4 regions of the Rhizobium sp. BK098 genome follow, and region 3 is predicted to be linked to each of the others. Evidence: predicted binding sites of a transcription regulator. Region 3 holds the regulator's gene; each other region holds the start of a gene.
The links. Region 3 encodes LexA, which represses DNA repair genes until DNA is damaged. Its sites were predicted from a motif close to TGTTCNNNNTGTGTTCNG; they were not measured.
Positions count from the first base shown of each region.

Region 1: a site for LexA is predicted at 3,478-3,495, ahead of FHT73_RS15435 (helicase-related protein). Genes of this name have one in related genera too.
Region 2: a site for LexA is predicted at 1,963-1,980, ahead of FHT73_RS02845 (UvrD-helicase domain-containing protein). Genes of this name have one in related genera too.
Region 4: a site for LexA is predicted at 2,094-2,111, ahead of FHT73_RS15920 (metallopeptidase family protein). Genes of this name have one in related genera too.

Region 1 is NZ_JACHYY010000005.1:205,072-209,981, forward strand. It holds gene FHT73_RS15430 (RNA-binding S4 domain-containing protein) at 1-101, opposite strand, end outside; gene FHT73_RS15435 (helicase-related protein) at 105-3,236, opposite strand; gene FHT73_RS15440 (hypothetical protein) at 4,008-4,229, shown strand; gene FHT73_RS15445 (DUF3309 family protein) at 4,496-4,651, shown strand; gene FHT73_RS15450 (YMGG-like glycine zipper-containing protein) at 4,697-4,910, shown strand, end outside.
Region 2 is NZ_JACHYY010000001.1:584,606-589,515, reverse strand. It holds gene FHT73_RS02855 (OmpA family protein) at 1-181, opposite strand, end outside; gene FHT73_RS02850 (flagellin) at 497-1,471, opposite strand; gene FHT73_RS02845 (UvrD-helicase domain-containing protein) at 2,033-4,498, shown strand; partial or broken gene FHT73_RS02840 (GIY-YIG nuclease family protein) at 4,890-4,910, shown strand, end outside.
Region 3 is NZ_JACHYY010000010.1:93,525-98,434, reverse strand. It holds gene eno (phosphopyruvate hydratase) at 1-369, opposite strand, end outside; gene kdsA (3-deoxy-8-phosphooctulonate synthase) at 518-1,357, opposite strand; gene FHT73_RS23400 (VOC family protein) at 1,354-2,241, opposite strand; gene lexA (transcriptional repressor LexA) at 2,662-3,384, shown strand; gene FHT73_RS23390 (ComEC/Rec2 family competence protein) at 3,365-4,910, opposite strand, start outside.
Region 4 is NZ_JACHYY010000005.1:314,637-319,546, reverse strand. It holds gene FHT73_RS15930 (CoA ester lyase) at 1-753, shown strand, start outside; gene FHT73_RS15925 (DUF1737 domain-containing protein) at 791-997, shown strand; gene FHT73_RS15920 (metallopeptidase family protein) at 1,422-1,859, opposite strand; gene FHT73_RS29515 (hypothetical protein) at 2,134-3,114, shown strand; gene FHT73_RS15915 (DNA polymerase Y family protein) at 3,155-4,585, shown strand; gene FHT73_RS15910 (error-prone DNA polymerase) at 4,582-4,910, shown strand, end outside.

The DNA.
Region 1 (4,910 bases), on a different contig from region 3:
TAGACCTGCGCCAATGAGCGGGATTTCACCATGCGGGCAAAGAACAGCCATTTGTCGATGCGCTGGCGCGAACCGGAAAATGGCTGTTTCTCGTCCGTCATGACCTATTTCTTCATCTGCTCCTTGAGGGCAGCGAGCTTGGCGAAAGGAGAATCCGGATCGATCGGCTTTTCCTTGCGCGGCGGCTTGGCTTCGAAGCGCAACGGCTGCGAGGCACCGCGATTGTTGCGATCATTCCGGTCGCCACGTTCCTGACGATCACCGCGTTCGCCGCGGTTGCCCTGATGCTGCGGACGGCCGCCCTCGCGATTGCCGCGCGGACCCTTGTCACTGCCACGAGCCTCACGATTGTCGCGTCCATCGCGGCGATCACGGCCGCCTTCGCGATTGCCTTCGCCGGCTGCCTGCTCGCCACCACGACGATTGCCCTGCTGACCGCGCCCCTCGCCCTGCTGGCCGCGGCGATCGCCATGGCCACGACCTCCTTGCCGCTGCTGATGGTCGTTGCGGCCGCCCAGACGCCAGAGCAGAACAGGCTTCGGTTCCGCCGGCTCTGCGGTGACTTCTGCAGCGGCAACTGGCTCGGCAGCTACGGCAACTTCCGTCTCAGCAGGTGCCTCGGCGGGAGCGGCTGCTTCCTGCGAAACGGCTTCCACTTCCTTAGCCGGCTCGTCAGTTGCAGTGTCGGCATCATCATGATCGGCCTTTTCGGCTGTGGCGTCCCCAGCCGGTGCGGCGGGCGCTGCGGCCGCATCCTGCTGAGCGAGGAAGGCCGTAGCCTCCTCCGCCTTCACCGCATCGGCGCGATAGCCGAGACCTTTGAGGATTTCCTCCATGTCTTCGAGCGTCGCGCCGAGAATGGAGAGCATCGCTGTCGTCGTCGTGAAGCGACGGCCGTCATAAGCGCCGTCAGGGCGCGAAGCTTGGCCGGGCTTCCACTGCAGCAGCGGACGGATGAGGTCCGCCAGGCGCTCGAGGATGTCGATGCGCACCGCGCGCTTGCCGAGGAACCGGAAGCCGGCAAGCTTGTAAAATGTGCGCTCATAGCCCGGATCGGTGACGACCGAGGTACGGCCGGCGGCCAGAACCGGGATCAGATCGCCATAGCCCGGCTTGTCCAGGCCATCGTTCTTCAGCGCCCAGAGGAGCGTGATGAGCTCGGCCGGAGCCGGCTTCAGCAGGGCGGGCACGAAAATATGGTACGCGCCGAAGCGAACGCCGTAGCGGCGCATCGAGGCACGCCCGTCCTGATCCAGCGATTTCACTTCTTCCGTAACGTCGCGGCGGAACAGAACGCCGAGATTCTCCACCAGCTGGAAAGCCAGCCCCTTGGCAAGGCCCTGCAGATCTTCGGCACGCTGGAGATCGTCCAGCGGCTTCAGGATCGTGCTGATGTGATGGTTCACGAAACGCTCGATACGGGCGGCGACATGATCGCGCGCATTGCCGGTCAGCTGTTCGTCGGCAAGCAGGATGACGCGCGGACGCATGACATGATCGCTGCCTGACAGGCGCGCGACGGGGTCGCCGAGCCAGCGCACGAGGCCATCGGCACTGATCGCGAGATCGCCGTTGCCGGCCGCATGCAGACGTGCGGCACGTGCCTCGAACTCCAGCCCGAGCGCCTTCTGCGAGGCGGTCTGGACAGCTTTAGCATCCGGCCCCTCGGTCCCTGCGATAGGCGTGAACCGGAATCCGGTCAACTGTCCCACATGATGCCCCTCTACGAAGACATCTCCATTCACACTGATTTCAGCTTCCAGCATCGCATTCTCTCTCAGGCGCTTCATGAGCACAGATGTCCTGCGATCAACAAAGCGTTTCGTCAACCTCTCATGTAACGCGTCGGACAATCGATCTTCGATTTCCCGCGTCTTTTCTTGCCAGTGTGTCGGATCGGCAAGCCAGCCGGGCCGGTTCGACACATAGGTCCAAGTCCTTATCTGCGCGATTCGCGCCGAAAGCGTGTCGATCTCGCCATCCGTCCGATCGGCGCGATGCACCTGTTCGGCCAGGAAATCCTCTTTCACCGTGCCATAGCGCACGAGATCGGAAAAGAGGGTGGCGATGAGATCAGCATGCTGGGCAGGCGTGATGCGCCGATAGTCGGGAAGCGCACAGGCCTCCCACAATTTCTCAACCCGAGCCGGGTTGCTGGCAAGATCGACTATCTCCAGATCGCGTGACAGATATTCCAATGCCTGCTGGTCTACCGCAGGCAGCGCGCGCGTCAAGCCCTGCACGCGAGGCGCGTCTTCCAAACTTGCACGCAACGCCGCGATCGAAGCGAAATCCAGTTCTTTGGTGCGCCATTGCAGCACCTTGACCATGTCGAATTCATGTCCCTCGATGCGGCGCACGAGTTCATCGTCGAAAGGATCGACTTGTCCCGTCACCCCGAAGGTGCCGTCCTTGAGATGACGGCCGGCGCGACCTGCGATCTGACCGAGCTCGGCCGGATTGAGATTGCGGAATTGATAACCGTCGAACTTGCGGTCCTGCGCAAAGGCGACATGATCGACATCGAGGTTGAGCCCCATGCCGATCGCATCGGTCGCAACCAGATATTCGACATCGCCGGCCTGATAGAGCGCCACCTGCGCATTGCGGGTACGCGGGCTGAGGGCGCCGAGCACGACGGCCGCGCCACCGCGCTGGCGGCGGATCAGCTCTGCGATCGCATAAACCTCATCGGCGGAAAAGGCGACGATGGCCGTGCGCTGCGGCAGCCGCGTGATCTTCTTCTGCCCGGCGTAGAAAAGATGCGATAGCCTCGGCCTTTCGAGGACGGTAATCCCAGGCAGAAGTTGTCCAAGGATCGGCCGCATCGTGCCCGCGCCGAGCAGCAGGGTTTCATCGCGGCCGCGCAGATGCAGAAGGCGGTCGGTAAAAATATGTCCGCGCTCCAGATCGCCGGCAAGCTGCACTTCGTCGATCGCGACGAAGGAGGCGCGCGTCTCGCGCGGCATGGCCTCCACCGTGCAGACCGAATAGCGCGCATTGGGCGGCGATATCTTTTCCTCACCGGTCACCAGCGCGACGTTGTGCGCGCCGACCTTCTCGACGACGCGCGTATACACCTCACGGGCAAGCAGCCGCAGCGGCAGGCCGATCACGCCGCTGCCGTGTGCCACCATGCGCTCGATGGCATAATGGGTCTTGCCGGTATTGGTCGGTCCGAGCACTGCGGTCACGCCGCGTCCGCTCAGGATCATGGGCTGCGAAGTCTGAGTCATAGGTCCGTGCATAGGCGAGAAACAGCCGTCTTCCGATCAGCCAGCTCCTCCTGGAGGAAACGAACAGATGACGACCATATGTGACAAAGGCAAGACCCGAATGAAAAAACAGATGCGGCAACATTCGATTTCATATTTGAGCGCCTCAACCATAAGCTACATTTACGTTGCATCCCATGCGAGTCCGGGCGAATCCAGAACAGCCTGAGAACGAATCGGAGACGAATCGCTGACTCCGTCATGTTCCTTATTTGTTCACGGCTACATATGGATTGCAATGAAAAGATTGCCACCAAATGCTGAATCTCGTTTACACGGCTTTCCGCAGAAAAAAGGAGTCAAGCGGAGAATCCTCGGCCAGAGAAATTTCGCGCCGTGCCATCGTTAACAATCTGTAAATAATAAGGTTTCGCGTGAATCAGCGGACGACATCAACATCCAGGCCAAAGCCGAAACGAATCGGCGACGAATCGCGGATTCCAAGCGATTCTGTTTTGTTCTCCACAATATCTAGCGGTTTCTCGTCAGGAGGATACCGGACTCTGAATGGTTGAGACGCGAATCCGAGCCGAATCTGCGATTGCGGTTCGTCTTTTGACGAGCGCAGCTATAGTGAATCGACAAATGCACGCAAAAAGTGCAGCCGTTAACACAACGATCAAAGCCGGAACGAATCGGTGACGAATCGCGGATATCAGCGGGTATCGCATTTGTTCACGGCTACATGTTGTATTTCGCCGGAGCAGCATCGCGACATAGAGGTCAGCTTGAATGGCAACGCTGTTGCGGAGTTCGCTGCGAATTAACGAATTCGCCCGCGAACACATCACCTGGACGACATTTGCCAACGGCAGCATCCTTGTATTCGGCATGTCGGCAAACGCCCAGCCGTTAACCAAAGTTCAAATGCAGAACGAATCGCCGACGAATCACGGACATCCGGCCTTTCCCGTTTCGTTCACCACAACCCATTGTATTTTAATGGTATTTTAACCATACAACGAATTTGCCGCCGCGCTTGTAACCGTCACCCGATGCGATCCAATTTAAGGATTCGCTAACCATCCCGACTGCTGTGCGCACGCATTTTTATTTCTTAGCCGGAACAATTGTCGCGCATGCAAGTTTCTATGAGCAGAATTGCGGAATTCGTCCATTCACTGGAACAGTTTCGAGTGGGAAAGCTGGAAGGTTAACGCCATGTCGAACGGCGATAATGGCGGGATATTCGAGCCGGACGGACATGGAGGAGACATATCATGCTTGGTACGGTATTGCTTGTCATACTGATTCTGCTGCTGGTTGGCGCACTTCCCAGCTGGGGTTACAGCCGGTCTTGGGGGTATGGCCCATCGGGTGGTCTCGGGCTTGTTCTCGTCATTGTCCTCATTCTGTTATTAATGGGGCGCATCTGATCCGCAGACATTTTTCAAACCTCGCAACATCAGGGAGCTAACACCATGAAGAAGATTATCGTCGCGATCGCCCTCGTCGGCGCATTGGCGTCGTGCACGTCAACAGAAAAAGGTACGGCGATCGGCGCCGGCACCGGCGCGCTGATCGGTGGCGTCGCCACCCATAGCTGGGGCGGCGCCGCCGTCGGCGCGGTGGCTGGCGGCGTAGTCGGCAACCTCATCGGGCGTTCGGAAGATCGTCGCGGCTACTGCATTTATC
Region 2 (4,910 bases), on a different contig from region 3:
CATTGCGGCGCGAGGCCGGCGAATGGCCGATCAGAAGGCCTGCGACAGCGCCGACACCGGCACCGATCGCTGCACCGCCTGCCGTATTGGAAACTTTCTGCTCACCCGTATAGGGGTCGGTGGTCGTGCATGCGTTCAAAAAGGCTGCCGCTAGGGCAAGAATGGCAATTCTCTTCATCATGGAATCATCGCTCTCCGGTTCGATGGCCGCAGCAGATATGAAGCATTGCGGCAATATCGTGAAGAGAAATCTATGAGGCCCTTATATCTTTGGGATAGAAGCAATTTCCGCAACAATCTCTCAATATCTCGCGTGAACCATCGAATACATAATACACATTAGACCCCAGAACATTGCAAAGCCGAGCCATATCACCATCGCATTGATGCTGCCTCTGACAGCATCGCGAACACTCCAGCCAAGCGAAAAAACGGCTAAAGCCACCAAGGCAATGAGGATACGTATAACTCTGCCTCTTATGATTTTGGTTGGCTCTCAGAGATTCTGGAAAAGCTGCAAAGCCGTATTGTAGCTGGCATTGGCGATCGAGAGCGATTGCAGCCCGAGTTGCTGCTGAGCCTGCAGCGCCAGAACCTTGCTCGATTGCTGCTCCATATCGGCATCGACAAGCTTCCCGACACCGCTGGTCAGGGAATCGCTCAAATTCTTGGCGAACTCGGTCTGAAGATTGATGCGCGATTCGAGGGAGCCGAATGCGGACCCGATCGTCTTGAGCTGGTTCAACATTCCCGTCACTGTGTTGACCATGTCGGCGATGGCCCCTTGGGTCGTATTCGCATCGAGCGAGATCTCCACCTGGCCGCTCGTATTGCCGTTCTGAGTGCTGACGAGCACATAGTTCCTTGCAGCCCCGGCCTCGGTCGCGAAAGACGTCGACGTCAGCACGCCATATCCGCCGGAGCCGCTCGACTGGTCATCGATCAGATAACGCGCATCGACCGATGTGATCGGGCCGCTCGTCGAACTCACGCCTGCATAGCTCAACATGCCGATCGAAACTGTCCCGTTGCTGCCGCGGATCAGCGAGCCCGGCACTTCGTGCGGATCGATAGGATCGGCGCCATCCCGCAGCACCGTCCAGTTGACGCCATTGAAGGTCGCAGACTCTCCGATGCTACGCAGCTGCTGTTTCAGCTGCGCAATCTCGTCATTAAGCTTCGTTTTGTCGACGCTGGTCTCATAGGCGCTGACAAGCTTTGTCCTGATCTCTGTCACGACGTCGATCGCGCTGCCGACACCCGTGGAAGCCGTGCTGACGGTCGAGGCGGCGAGACCGAGCGCATCCTGAACCGACGAAATCGCACCGACGTCGGTATGCGTCAAAGTCGAGATTTTCCAGTACGTAGCATTGTCTCTCGCCGTTTGAACCCGCAGGCCCGACGACATCTGTCGTTCGGCATTACCCAGTTTGGCCTGGGTGTCCCTCAGCACTTCCAGCGCTGTATTCATAGAGGGACTGACCCTGATGAAGGTCGAAAAAATACTCACGGCACATGAACTCCGAACGCAACAATACGCAACATATACAAGGAGACATCGGAACCTTGCCGCGGGCGCTCATGCGCGCGGGCCGATCGCATCGGCAAACAGGAGCCAGGCAAAAACAACACCTGCGCTCTGGCGGTTACATATCGCCATGATTAGCAAACATGCTTAAAAATGCGCTAAGAACAACGCATAATTCACCATAATTGGGCGCGGGGGCGATAACTGGCTTAGCCCCGACGTGCTCGTCGCTATGCCGCGGCGCGACGATGGGCGAGCATTGTGTACCGCGCCGAGTCGCATCATTTCACGCGGCCGCTGCCCCCCATGAATCGACTGCTAAACCACAATTTAGATACAAACGAAGTTGTAATCTTCAGTGAGACAACGACACGTTTTATTGGCTCGCCGGCATATCCGCTCCGTGATGCAGAACGCGTATCAAGAGCTGCGAATGTGCACTTTTTGTTCTAATTTCGGCCCGTTTCTTTTGCCTTTCGAGGTAGAATCATTACATTGGGCCGCATGACCATTGGACATGACGACATTCCCTTCTTTGATGAGGAGCCGGAGCATACCGTACCGCGCCGTTCTGCGCCGGCTGCCGGCAGCATTGGCGGCGGCATCGCGGCACGCGCCATGGCGGCACGCGACAGCGGCCGCCGGCCAGATTACCTCTCGGGCCTTAATGCCGAGCAGACGGAAGCCGTGGAAACGCTCGACGGCCCCGTTCTGGTGCTTGCGGGCGCAGGCACCGGCAAGACGCGCGTGCTGACGACACGCATCGCCCATATACTCTCCACCAACCGCGCCTTCCCCAGCCAGATCCTCGCGGTCACCTTCACCAACAAGGCGGCCCGCGAGATGAAGGAACGCATCGCGCTGCTCGTCGGCGGCGCGGTCGAAGGCATGCCCTGGCTCGGCACCTTCCACTCGATCGGTGTCAAGCTGTTGCGCCGTCATGCCGAGCTGGTCGGCCTCACCTCCAGCTTCACCATTCTCGATACCGACGACGTCATCCGCCTGATCAAGCAGCTGATCCAGGCCGAAGGGTTGGACGATAAGCGCTGGCCGGCCAAACAGTTCGCCGGCATGATCGATACCTGGAAGAACAAGGGCCTCAGCCCCGCTGATATTCCGGAAGGCGACGCGCGCGCCTTCGCCAACGGCAAGGGCCGCGAACTCTATGCCGCCTATCAGAACCGCCTGAAGACGCTGAACGCCTGCGACTTCGGCGATCTTCTGCTGCATCCGATCAATATATTCAGGCAGAATCCCGATATCCTCAAGGATTATCACCAGCGCTTTCGCTACATCTTAGTCGACGAGTATCAGGACACCAACACGGCGCAGTACATGTGGCTGCGCCTGCTGGCGCAGCGGCAGAAGGGCGAGCCTCAGAATGTCTGCTGCGTCGGCGATGACGACCAGTCGATCTATGGCTGGCGCGGTGCGGAAGTAGACAATATCCTGCGCTTCGAGAAGGATTTTCCCGGCGCCAAGGTCATCAAGCTGGAGCGCAACTATCGCTCCACCGAACATATTCTCGGCGCTGCCGCGCATCTGATCGCCCATAATGAAGGCCGGCTCGGCAAGACGCTGTTCACCGACCGCTCCGACCCCGACGATATAAAGGTGCAGGTGCACGCCTCCTGGGATTCCGAGGAGGAAGCGCGCGCTATCGGTGAAGAGATCGAGCAGTTGCAGCGCAACAAGCACAATCTCAACGACATCGCCATCCTCGTGCGCGCCTCCTTCCAGATGCGCGAGTTCGAAGACCGTTTCGTCACGCTCGGCCTGAACTATCGCGTCGTCGGCGGCCCTCGCTTCTACGAGCGCCTCGAAATCCGCGATGCCATGGCCTATTTCCGCCTCGTCTGCCAACCGGCCGACGATCTCGCCTTCGAGCGCATCATCAACACGCCGAAGCGCGGCCTTGGCGACACCACCGTGCGTGCGCTGCATGACTACGCCCGCGTGCGCGATATCCCGATGCTGGCGGCAGCGACCGACATCATCGAGACGGATGAGATGAAGCCGAAGGCGCGCAAGGCGCTGTTCGACGTCGTGCAGTCCTTCCGCCGCTGGCAGGGCCTGCTCGAAAACACGCCGCATACCGATCTTGCCGAGCAGATCCTCGAAGAGTCCGGCTATACGGACATGTGGAAGAACGACAAATCGGCGGAAGCGCCGGGGCGCCTGGAAAACCTGAAAGAACTCATCCGCTCTATGGACGGCTTCGAGTCCATGCGCGGCTTCCTTGAACACGTCGCCCTCGTCATGGATGCCGAGCAGAACGAGAATCTCGACGCCGTCTCCATCATGACGCTGCACTCCGCCAAGGGTCTGGAGTTCGACACGGTGTTCCTGCCCGGCTGGGAGGAAGGCCTGTTTCCGCATCAGCGCTCGCTCGACGAAAGCGGCCGCGCCGGTCTCGAGGAAGAGCGCCGCCTCGCTTATGTCGGCATCACCCGCGCCAAGCGCCGCTGCCACATCTGGTTCGTCTCCAACCGCCGCATCCACGGCCTCTGGCAATCCACAATCCCCTCGCGCTTCCTCGACGAACTGCCGGAAACCCATGTTCAGGTCGCCGAAGTCGAGCAGTCCTATGGCGGATATGGCCGCGGCGGCTACGGCCAGTCCCGCTTCGACAAGGCAGATCCCTTCGCCAACACCTATTCGACACCCGGCTGGAAGCGCGCCCAGGCAAACCGCAACGATGCAACCCGCGACAACTGGGGCAGCCGCTCCGGCCACGCCGTCGAACGCATCAGCTACGGCGAAAGCGGCCCGAAGGTGCGCACCATCGACGGCGAACTGGTGGCCAAATCCACCTCCTCCGAACCCTCCAAATTCGCCATCGGCGACCGCGTCTTCCACATCAAATTCGGCAACGGCAACGTCTCGGAAATCGAGGGCAACAAGCTGACGATCGAATTCGACCGCGCCGGGCAGAAACGCGTGCTGGATGGGTTTGTGGAGAGGGTTTGATCGGGAGCGATTCCGGGTTTGGGGCCATAGAATCACCTGCTGATGCGGACCGCGCATATACGAGGGTCGCGATGGAACTCCTCATCTTCCTCCACTCCGTCATCCTCGGGCTTGACCCGAGGATCCATGCACAGGCTTCCCATCAAATTCGTATTGTCCATTTGAGGTACGAACGAGAGCGCGGCGTGCTTGGCGGCGACAAAGTCGTCTGACACGGCAATCAATTACGCAACAAAGAGGCTTGTGCTTGGATCCTCGGGGCAAGCCCGAGGATGACGGAGTGTGGGGTATGCCGTCGGTGGCAAATGTGAGCACGGATCCGGCATCAATAGATCATCCGTCATCCCTAGCGGCCCTTGACGACCACTACCCCAACCAGCATCCTACACGCATGGGTGGATATACCTGCATC
Region 3 (4,910 bases):
CTGGGCAGCAGCCTTGGCAACGGCGAGCGAGACGCCGAGGATGGCGTTGGCACCGAGGCGCGACTTGTTCGGCGTGCCGTCGAGCTCGATCATGATGTTGTCGAGCTGGATCTGGTTTTCGGCATCCATGCCGCCGATCGCGTCGAAGATTTCCGAATTGACGGCTTCGACGGCCTTCTCGACACCCTTGCCATGGTAGCGCTTGCCGCCATCGCGAAGCTCGACAGCTTCATGCGCGCCGGTCGACGCACCCGACGGAACCGCCGCGCGGCCCATGCTGCCATCTTCGAGGTAGACATCGACTTCGACAGTCGGATTGCCACGGCTGTCGAGAATCTCGCGGGCGATAATGTCGGTGATTGCGGTCATGATAGCTCCCTGCTCGCTGGTTTATAAATCGATTTAAATCGTCTTAGTCGAAGGCGCGGAAATTTCAATGGCGATCCGCGCCGCGATTTGGCACTCCTGCAGGCCCGTAACGCAAGTTCATGTCAGCCTGTTGAATGCCGGCTACGTTTCAGGCCTTGGCGATGGCGTCGAAGGCCAGCAGCTTCTCCAGAAGCCGCGGCATATCCTTCAGATAGACCATGTTCGGGCCATCGGATGGTGCATTGTCCGGATCCTCATGCGTCTCGACAAAAACGCCTGCGACACCGACGGCAACGGCGGCGCGCGCCAGCGTCTCGACGAACCGACGATCGCCGCCGGTCGAACCGCCCTGTCCGCCTGGCTGCTGCACGGAATGGGTCGCGTCGAAGATGACGGGCGCGCCCATCGCCGCCATGATCGGCAGCGAGCGCATGTCGGAAACAAGCGTATTGTAGCCAAAGGAGGCGCCGCGCTCGCAAAGAAGAATATTCGGATTGCCGCTTTCGTTCAGCTTGGCAAGCACGTTCTTCATATCCCATGGCGCCAGGAACTGGCCTTTCTTGACGTTGACCACGCGGCCGGTCTTGGCAGCGGCAACCAAAAGGTCTGTCTGGCGCGACAGGAAAGCCGGGATCTGCAGGATATCAACCGTCTTGGAAACGATGGCGCACTGCTCTTCCGTGTGGATGTCGGTCAGGACCGGGAAGCCATATTCCTTCTTCAGGTCTTCAAAAACCTCCAGCGCCTTTTCCAGCCCGATGCCGCGCTTGCCCGACAGCGATGTGCGGTTCGCTTTGTCGAAGGAGGACTTGTAGACGAGGCCGATGCCCAGCTTGCCGCAAAGTTCCTTCAAAACGCCGGCGACCATGAAAGCATGGTCGCGGCTTTCCATCTGGCAGGGACCGGCGATCAGCGACAGCTTTGCAGTATTGGAAAAAAGGACCTTGGAGGCACCCTCGCCGACGGTGACTTCGGAATTTGTGCTCATTTTATCTCCTCAAAGGCGAACAATGCGCCCTGACCGGGCGCCAACCTCGCCAATAGACGATTGTTCTTACGCGTATAGGTGACGCCGTTAGCAGTGAAATGCGACGATGTCACGGAAAGATCGCGCGTTTTGAAAAGGATTGCCCGCGCCCTGAGCCCCGGATCATTCGTGCGAACAGGCAGATCATAGAATGCCTCCATTCCTTCCGGGGTCAAAATCTCGAGATCGGCATTGGCAGTCCTGATCGTCAGGCCAAAGGAATGCTCCATGATGCGTGGGTCGCCGACAACCTCTTCGAAGAAACCGCGATAGACCGCCGGCTTCGGCGCGCAAAGCGCTACCCGCGCGATACCAGTCACGCCGTTCTCGTGACGCTCGAGCGCGCTGCGATCAGCCGGCAGCGGATTGATGCGCTGACAGCAGAAAGCGAGAAAATCCGGCGCGCGCAGATCGGCGGCAAAGGCAAGACGAAAGCCTGCCGTGGTTTCTGTTCCATCCGGCATCTTCATCGGACGCGAGAAATCCAGCATTCGCCCCGCCGAAATCGCCGCCGCGTTGAAACGCTTATCATCCGCCACCGCATCATCCGTACCGAATACCACGGCCGAAAAGCCATCATCCCCCACCCGGAAACGATAAGCCTGATCGCGCGCGACGAAAACATTGCCATCTACGATGCTCTTCTCGCATTGCTCCGGAGATGCGACGCCCAGAGGTTCGAGATAGGTTTTATCGGCAAGGAAGACGCAGGCATTCTGAGTGCCAAAGGGATGGCGCGCATCTGGAGCCACCGTGAAACCGAGCTTGCCTAGGCGTTCGCGCGCCAGAGCGATATTGACGGTCGGCAGCACGAGATGATCCAGCGGATGCGGAGACGAAATCATGGCTTCTCCTGTTTGCTTGCGGAAGCAGATTTGCGCCCATCCCCCAAGCAATTCAAGATGGGAGGATGGAACATCCCGAAGCACACGACATGGATTGAAGGCGATCTCGCAAACGTGATTGCTGATTCTCTCCCATAGCCGGCTTATGCAGTAGTGTGGCACTTTGATCCAAATGCTGGGCGCACGGACTGAACGACAAGGCCCTGGAAGCGAACAGAGCGGCATTTCTCATATTTTTCCATGGGTTAACGCAAGTATGGCGCCTCGATGTTCCGATCCGATCTATTCGCAAATGGTAATTATTTAACTGACCCCACAAGGCTTTACCGAAATTTAAGCACTTGCGGAACACATATGGAACATATAGTGTCCGTTCTGGATTTGTTTCACGGCTTTTCTTGATTCTGAGGTTCCAAGACGATGTTGACGCGCAAGCAGCAGGAACTGCTTCTCTTCATTCACGAACGCATGAAGGAATCCGGTGTTCCGCCATCCTTCGACGAGATGAAGGATGCACTGGATCTGGCATCCAAATCCGGCATTCACCGCCTGATCACGGCGCTGGAGGAGCGAGGTTTCATCCGCAGGCTGCCGAACCGGGCCAGAGCGCTCGAAGTCATCAAGCTTCCCGACGCCTATAATCCGAGCCTGCAACAGCGCCGCGGTTTTTCGCCCAGCGTCATCGAGGGCAGCCTCGGCAAGCCACAGCCCGTTGCCCCGCCCGCTCCGTCGAAAGTGGCAAATGACGATCACAACGGCTCGGCGTCCGTACCCGTGATGGGTCGCATCGCAGCCGGCGTTCCGATCTCCGCCATCCAGAACAATACGCACGACATTACCGTTCCCGCCGACATGCTCGGCTCCGGCGAACATTATGCGCTTGAAGTTCGAGGAGATTCGATGATCGACGCCGGAATTTTCGACGGCGATACGGTCATTATCCGCAATTCGACCACGGCCAATCCCGGCGATATCGTCGTTGCACTCGTCGACGATGAAGAAGCTACCTTGAAGCGCTTCCGTCGCAAGGGTGCCTCCATCGCGCTGGAAGCCGCGAACCCAGCCTATGAAACCCGCATCTTCGGGCCGGATCGCGTCAAGGTTCAGGGCAAGCTCGTCGGCCTTATTCGTCGCTATCACTGACCGGTGAATTGTCCAGAACTGGTGGTGCCTTTGCAATTGGCGCGTCGAATTTGTCGGTGCGCCAATCATAGGTTCGATGCCTGGTCCATGGGCGCTGCGGGTTGTTGAATGCGGCTGAGATGATGGGCTTGTCTACGGAAAGCACCATTTCGATGGAGCCGGTTTTGCGCAATGTCGCACCGGTTATGAGCGTTGCTCCGGAGCGGCAGTGGTCCAGCCGCAGCCGGATTGGCGTCACAACAATGTTCCCGGTGTCGCAAGCCGCGGGCAGATAGGCCGCGTTCTCGATGGTGACCAATATCGCGCCGTTTTCGAGCATGGCGACACACCATGCTCCCTTCTGACAGGCAAAGCTGCCTTGCATGGTGCGGTCTAAAGCTTCTTCCATTGCGGTGCGGACCGCCTTCTGCTCGTCATTGCTTAATCGCTTATGCCGATCCGTCTTGCTGATCTGCGGAAGCCGGCTATCGGTCGGGAGCATGGTCGGCGGTTGATGTTCGGCTGCGACTAGCGCTTTCTGCCATTGCTCGAAGATGAAGGCCTGCGGTCTCTCGCGATTGGTGGCGAGGATATCATCCTGGCGCAAGGCAACGAGAATGCCATCTTCCGCGATCATCAGATCCGGCTTCGGCACACCAGAGCCGAACGCGGCCACACCGACAGATGACAGCAGCAGCAACAGGCCCATATGGCGAAGCCGGGTCCGCAGCATGCTCATGATCAGGAAGCCGGCGATGAAAGTCGGCATCAGCCAGCCGGGCTGGCGGCCGAAGGTAATGTCACCTCCCCACCCAGCCACCGTTTTTGCAATAGCGATCACAAGCTCCAGTCCCTCACCGGTGACTTTCCAGAACGGTCCATCGATTCCGAAAGGCATCAGCAGCATCGCCATCATACCGAAGGGCATGACGATGAAAGAGACGACGGGCATGGCCGCAAGATTGGCAGCAAGTCCATATGTCGCCAACCGGTGAAAATGCTCGATCGAGAAAATGGCCGTCGACGCACCGCCGATGAACGAGGTCGACATCACACCTCCAAAGAAGCGCGTGACGAACAGTAGCGGACTTAACAGACGGATGCGCGGCAGGATGTTTTCGCGATGCCGCCGTCGTTTCCAGAGCGAATAGCCTGATACCAGCGCCAGCGTAGCGGCGTAAGACATCTGGAAACTCGGACCGAGTACCTGAGACGGTGACAAGACTAGGATGACGATGGCTGAGAGCGCCACATTGCGCAAGCTGATGGATGGCCTGTCGAAAAGTACGGCCACCAGCATGATCGCCATCATGATGAAGGCGCGTTCGGCGGAGACGCCGAATCCGGAAATGAGGTAATAGGCCGTTACCGTTAGAAGCGCGCCGAAGGCTGCGAACTTCTTCGTCGGCCAAGCCTGGACGACGCCGGGAAACAGGCTGAACAAATAGCGCAGACCGACATAGAAGATGCCAGCCGACAACGCCATGTTGAGACCGGAAATTGCGATGATGTGGGTCAGGCCGGCAATTCTCAGAGCCTCGGTCGTA
Region 4 (4,910 bases), on a different contig from region 3:
TTCTTTGCGGTCTCGCCGCTTCCCGGCAGGGAGCGGATCATCCGTATCAATGCGCTCTCCTCCAATTTCGGTGCCGATGACCTGGCGCTGGTTACGGAGCTGGAGCCGGATGCGGTGTTGCTGCCGAAGGTGGACGAGCCGCAGGACGTAAGCGATGTCAGTGACCGGCTTGCGGAAGCCGATGCACCGGAAGACTTGCGTATCTGGGCCATGATCGAGACGCCGCGCGGCATCCTGAATGCGGCCGCGATCGCCGAAGCCGGGCGCACGGCAGGGAGCCGGCTCGATTGTTTCGTCGTCGGTCTCAACGACCTCAGAAAGGAAACGGGCGTTCTGCCGCAGCCCGGTCGCCCCTATCTCGTGCCCTGGCTGATGCAGGTGATATTGGCCGTCAGCGCTTACGGCCTTGAGGCGATCGACAGCGTCTTCAACGATTTCAGGAATGCCGAGGAGTTCGAAGCAGAATGCGGCCAGGGTGTCGCCATGGGCTTTGCCGGCAAGATGCTGATCCATCCAAACCAGATCGAGGCGGCCAACCGGCATTTCGGCCCGGCTGAGGCTGCCATTGCCGAGGCCGAAGCCATCATTGCGGCTTTTGCCGACCCGAGCGCCGCCACTCTCAATGTCGTGAACCTTGGCGGGCGCATGGTGGAGCGGCTGCACCTTGTCCAGGCGGAAAGACTCATTCATAAAGCTCGCCTGATCGAACAGCGCTCTTCGGGCACGGCAGCGGCGCCCCGCACCGAGGTCTGACCGTCGAATTGCCCGGCCAAATACGAAAGATGCCCTAATGAAACTCTACCGCTTCCTCACCGGCCCCGATGACGCTTCCTTCTGCCACAAGGTCAGTGCGGCGCTGAACAAGGGCTGGGAGCTATACGGCTCGCCGACCTATGGCTTCAATTCTGCAAGCGGGCGTATGGAGTGCGGCCAGGCCGTCGTCAAGGAAGTTGCCGGCAAGGATTACGATCCGGATATGAAGCTTTCGGAGCAGTAATAAGTTGATGAGCGAACGGGCTTCAACGAGCATTGGCTGCCATTGGAGCCTAAATAGCCCTAAATGCGTTTGATCTCGTCTTTTACTTCACGCCATGTCAAAAGCCAGATTATCGGATTTTCTTTTACATACGTGATGTCCTCGCCCTTTCTAAGGGATGAGCGTAAGGACATGCTCAGCATGCTGCTCCCTAAGCCAAAGGTGAAGGAGCTGAAGATGCCAATAAAATATATGAGCTTGGCGAAGTTTGTGACAGGATTTTCATTAAGATCCGGTGCGCCAACCTTAAAGTAATCTCCTATTATCAATAGGAGAAGGAATGAAGCGCTAAATAATAGGCTTATCCTTAAAGTCACTTTATCCTATCCGTTGCGAGTGAATCTACAATATATCGGATGATAGTAAATTTTATTGACGAAAGATATCACCGATCCGTCGCTTCTTCGGCGCTTGCCTCGATGCGCTCCATGTCCTCGTCGCTCAGGCCGAAATGGTGGCCGATCTCGTGGATCAGGACATGGGTAATGATGTCGCCGAGAGTTTCATCGTTCTCGGCCCAATAGTCGATGATCGGCCGGCGATAGAGGCGGATCTTATTGGGCATATCGCCGGTCTGGGCGGTAAAGCGCTCCGAGATGCCGCGGCCTTCGAAGAGACCGAGCAGGTCGAAGGGTGTTTCCAGCGCCATATCCTCGAACACTTCGTCATCCGGGAAATCCTCGATGAGAATGACGAGGTTGCCGGTGAGCGAGCGGAATTCCTCCGGCAAGTGGCTGTAAGCCTCCATTGCCAGGGATTCGAATGTGCTGATGGAGGGAGAATGGCGATCCCGCCAATCTTCGCTCTGGTCAACGCGAGCCATGAATATTCCTTCCTTGGCTGGTCATATAGAGACTTTGCGCTGCTTTTACGAGAGCGGAATAGAGCGTGATGCCGAAAAGTGTTTGAGCGGTTTTCGATCGACATCATGCTCTACTTTTTTGATTCTAGAGCGGATTCGGATTTTCGGGCGACAGACCGAAATCATCTGGCTCGGTTCACAGGAATATTTTCTTATGAAATGGTGTTGACTCTTTCTCCAAGCTCTGGAATCCATAAGAACATAACAGGAACATTATCGATCTGGAGTGAACGTCATGGCCGAGGCTGCCGTGGCGCGGGAAACGCTTTTTGCCCTGCGTGAAACCATTGCCCGACTGGAAGGCAGGCCGATCCCGGCGCTGGCAGCCTCGGCGCATGAGGCTTTGGCAGACAAGCCGGTGAGAGAGGCGATGGGTAGTGCGAAATCCCTGCCTACTGAGCCTACGCTTGAACAGTCGCTCCTTCCGATCGGCGTCGATGAACTCGATGCGGCTCTGCAAGGCGGTTTGCCGCTCGATGCGCTGACGGAAATCCGCTCGCTCGGCCTGCGCGATGCCGGGGCGGCGAGCGGCTTTGCCCTGGCGCTTGCGGCGAGACTGCATGCGCGAGCATCGGATAAGACCGCGGCCAAGTCGCCGGTCCTATGGATCGGCGATACGGTGGCAAGGATGGAGGCAGGCCTGCCCTATGCCATCGGCATCGGCGATTTCGGGCTGGAGCCTCAGGCTCTCCTGCAGGCGTCGCCGCGCAAGCTCGACGATGCGCTCTGGGTGGCGGAAGCAGCCCTTGGCAGTGCTGCCTTTGCCGTCGTCATTCTGGAAGTGCGCGGCAATCCCGCCCGTTTCGGTCTGACGGAGAGCCGGCGGCTGGCGCTGAGGGCCAAGGCGGCGGGACGGCCCTTGTTTCTGTTGCGACAGGGAGGCGAGGAGGAAGCAAGCAGCGCCCTCTTCCGCTTTTCCGTCGAACCCGCGCCGGCACAGGCGCGGCCCCTGCCGGACGGATCGGTGCTTGGCGGCAGCATCGGTCACCCGGCTTTTCGTCTGACCTTGGAAAAGAGCCGCAACCCGGCGCCTCTTTCCATAACCCTGGAGTGGAATGCCCATGACCGCCGCTTTGCCCCTGTCTCCGATGTTCAGTACCCTGCCTTTCCCGGCGAACACGCAGCGCATTCTGGCGCTGACCTTCCCGCATCTGCCGACCGATCGGATCGCGCGCAAGCGCTGGGGTCTGTCCTGGCGTTCGACAGGCAGGCTTGAAGCGCCGCCGCTTGCCTGTGCCGGCAAGCTCAACAATGCCATGCGGCTGACTGCGCTCAATGAACGGGCTGAAATGATCGGCCTGAAGCAGGGTCAGGGCGTGGCCGAGGCAAAGGCGATCTGTCCTGATCTCGATGTCGTCGAGGAGGATCCGGTCGCGGATCGCAAGCTTCTGGAAGCGATCGCCGACTGGTGCGACCGCTATACGCCGCTGGTGGCGATCGACGGCAAGGACGGCCTTTTTCTCGATATTACCGGCTGCGCCCATCTTTTCGGCGGCGAAGAGGCGCTGCTCGAGGATATCTTGATCCGGATTTCCCGACTGGGCTTCGATGTGCGCGGCGCCATTTCCTCTGCGCCCGGCCTCTCCTGGGCCGTCGCCCGCTTTGACGAGAGCCGCATCGTTCCGCCTGAAGCCATGGAAGAGGCACTGGCACCGCTGCCGGTTGCATGTCTTCGGCTTGGCGAGGAGATTGTCGCCGCTTTGCAGAAGATGGGCCTGAAGCAGGTCGGCGACCTTCTGGCAGCACCGCGTGCGCCGCTTGCCCGCCGTTTCGGTGCGCAGCTAATGTTGCGGCTCGATCAGGCTGTCGGCCTCGTCGAGGAACCGATTTCGCCGCGTCGCCCGGTCGCGCAATTGTCAGCCGAGCGCCGGCTTGCCGAGCCGGTGCAGGCGGAAGAGGATATTCTTCAGCTTGCCCGCCAGCTTGCCGAAACCCTGAAGCCGGGGCTGGAGGCGCGCGGCGTCGGCGGCCGTTCCTTCGAGCTTCTGCTTTTCCGGGTGGATGGGGCGGTTTTCCGCATCGCGGCCGGCGCATCGCAACCGCTGCGGGAGCCGAACCGGATCGCCAGCCTGTTCACGGAGCGCTTCGGCGCCATTCATGACGATCTCGATGTCGGTTACGGTTTCGAAATCATCCGCCTCAATGTGCTTCAGCATGCGCCCTTCGATGCCATGCAAGGCGATTTTGTCGGAGAAGACCGCCAGGAAGGATCTCTTGCCGCCTTCGTGGATCGTGTGGCCGCCCGGCTGGGGCCGGACTGTCTGCAAGGGTTCGAGCTGCGGCAGAGCCATATCCCTGAGCGGGCCGTGCGGCCGCTGCCGGCCATGGCTATCCTCGCCTCGAAGCGGCGCACAGGTAAGGAGGATGCCGGCCATCATGGTTTCTTCCGCGGCGAACGGCCGCTCCGGCTGTTTCGTATGCCGGAGCTGGTCGAAACCATTGCTGCCGAAGTGCCCGACGGCCCTCCCCGGCAGTTCCGCTGGCGGCGGGTGATGCATCGGGTCAGCCGGGCCGAAGGGCCGGAGCGGCTTTCGGCGGAATGGTGGGTCGAGGAAAAGGAAGAGCCTGCCCGCGATTATTTCCAGGTCGAGGATGAGGAGGGCCATCGTTTCTGGCTGTTCCGCAAGGGGCTCTATGGCCGAGGCGGCACAACGCCGGATTGGTACATGCACGGGGTCTTCGCATGAACGCGCGCCCGAGCTTTCACGAACCCGTACCCTTCTTTGAGATCGGCGTGAGAACGAATTTCTCCTTTCTTGAAGGTGCCTCACATCCGGAGGAAATCGTGGCGCAGGCCGCCATCCTGAAACTTTCCGGATTTGGGATCGCCGACCGCAATTCGGTTGCCGGCGTGGTCAAGGCGCATGCGCATACCAAGCTTCTCCGGGAGAAGTACAAGGAGGGCATTGAGAAGAACCTGGAGCTTCAGGCGAAGGGCAAGCCAGAAAAGCCGCTTCTGAAGCCGGTTCCTTTCCAGCCTGGCGCGCGCCTTGTGTTTTCGGACGGCACACC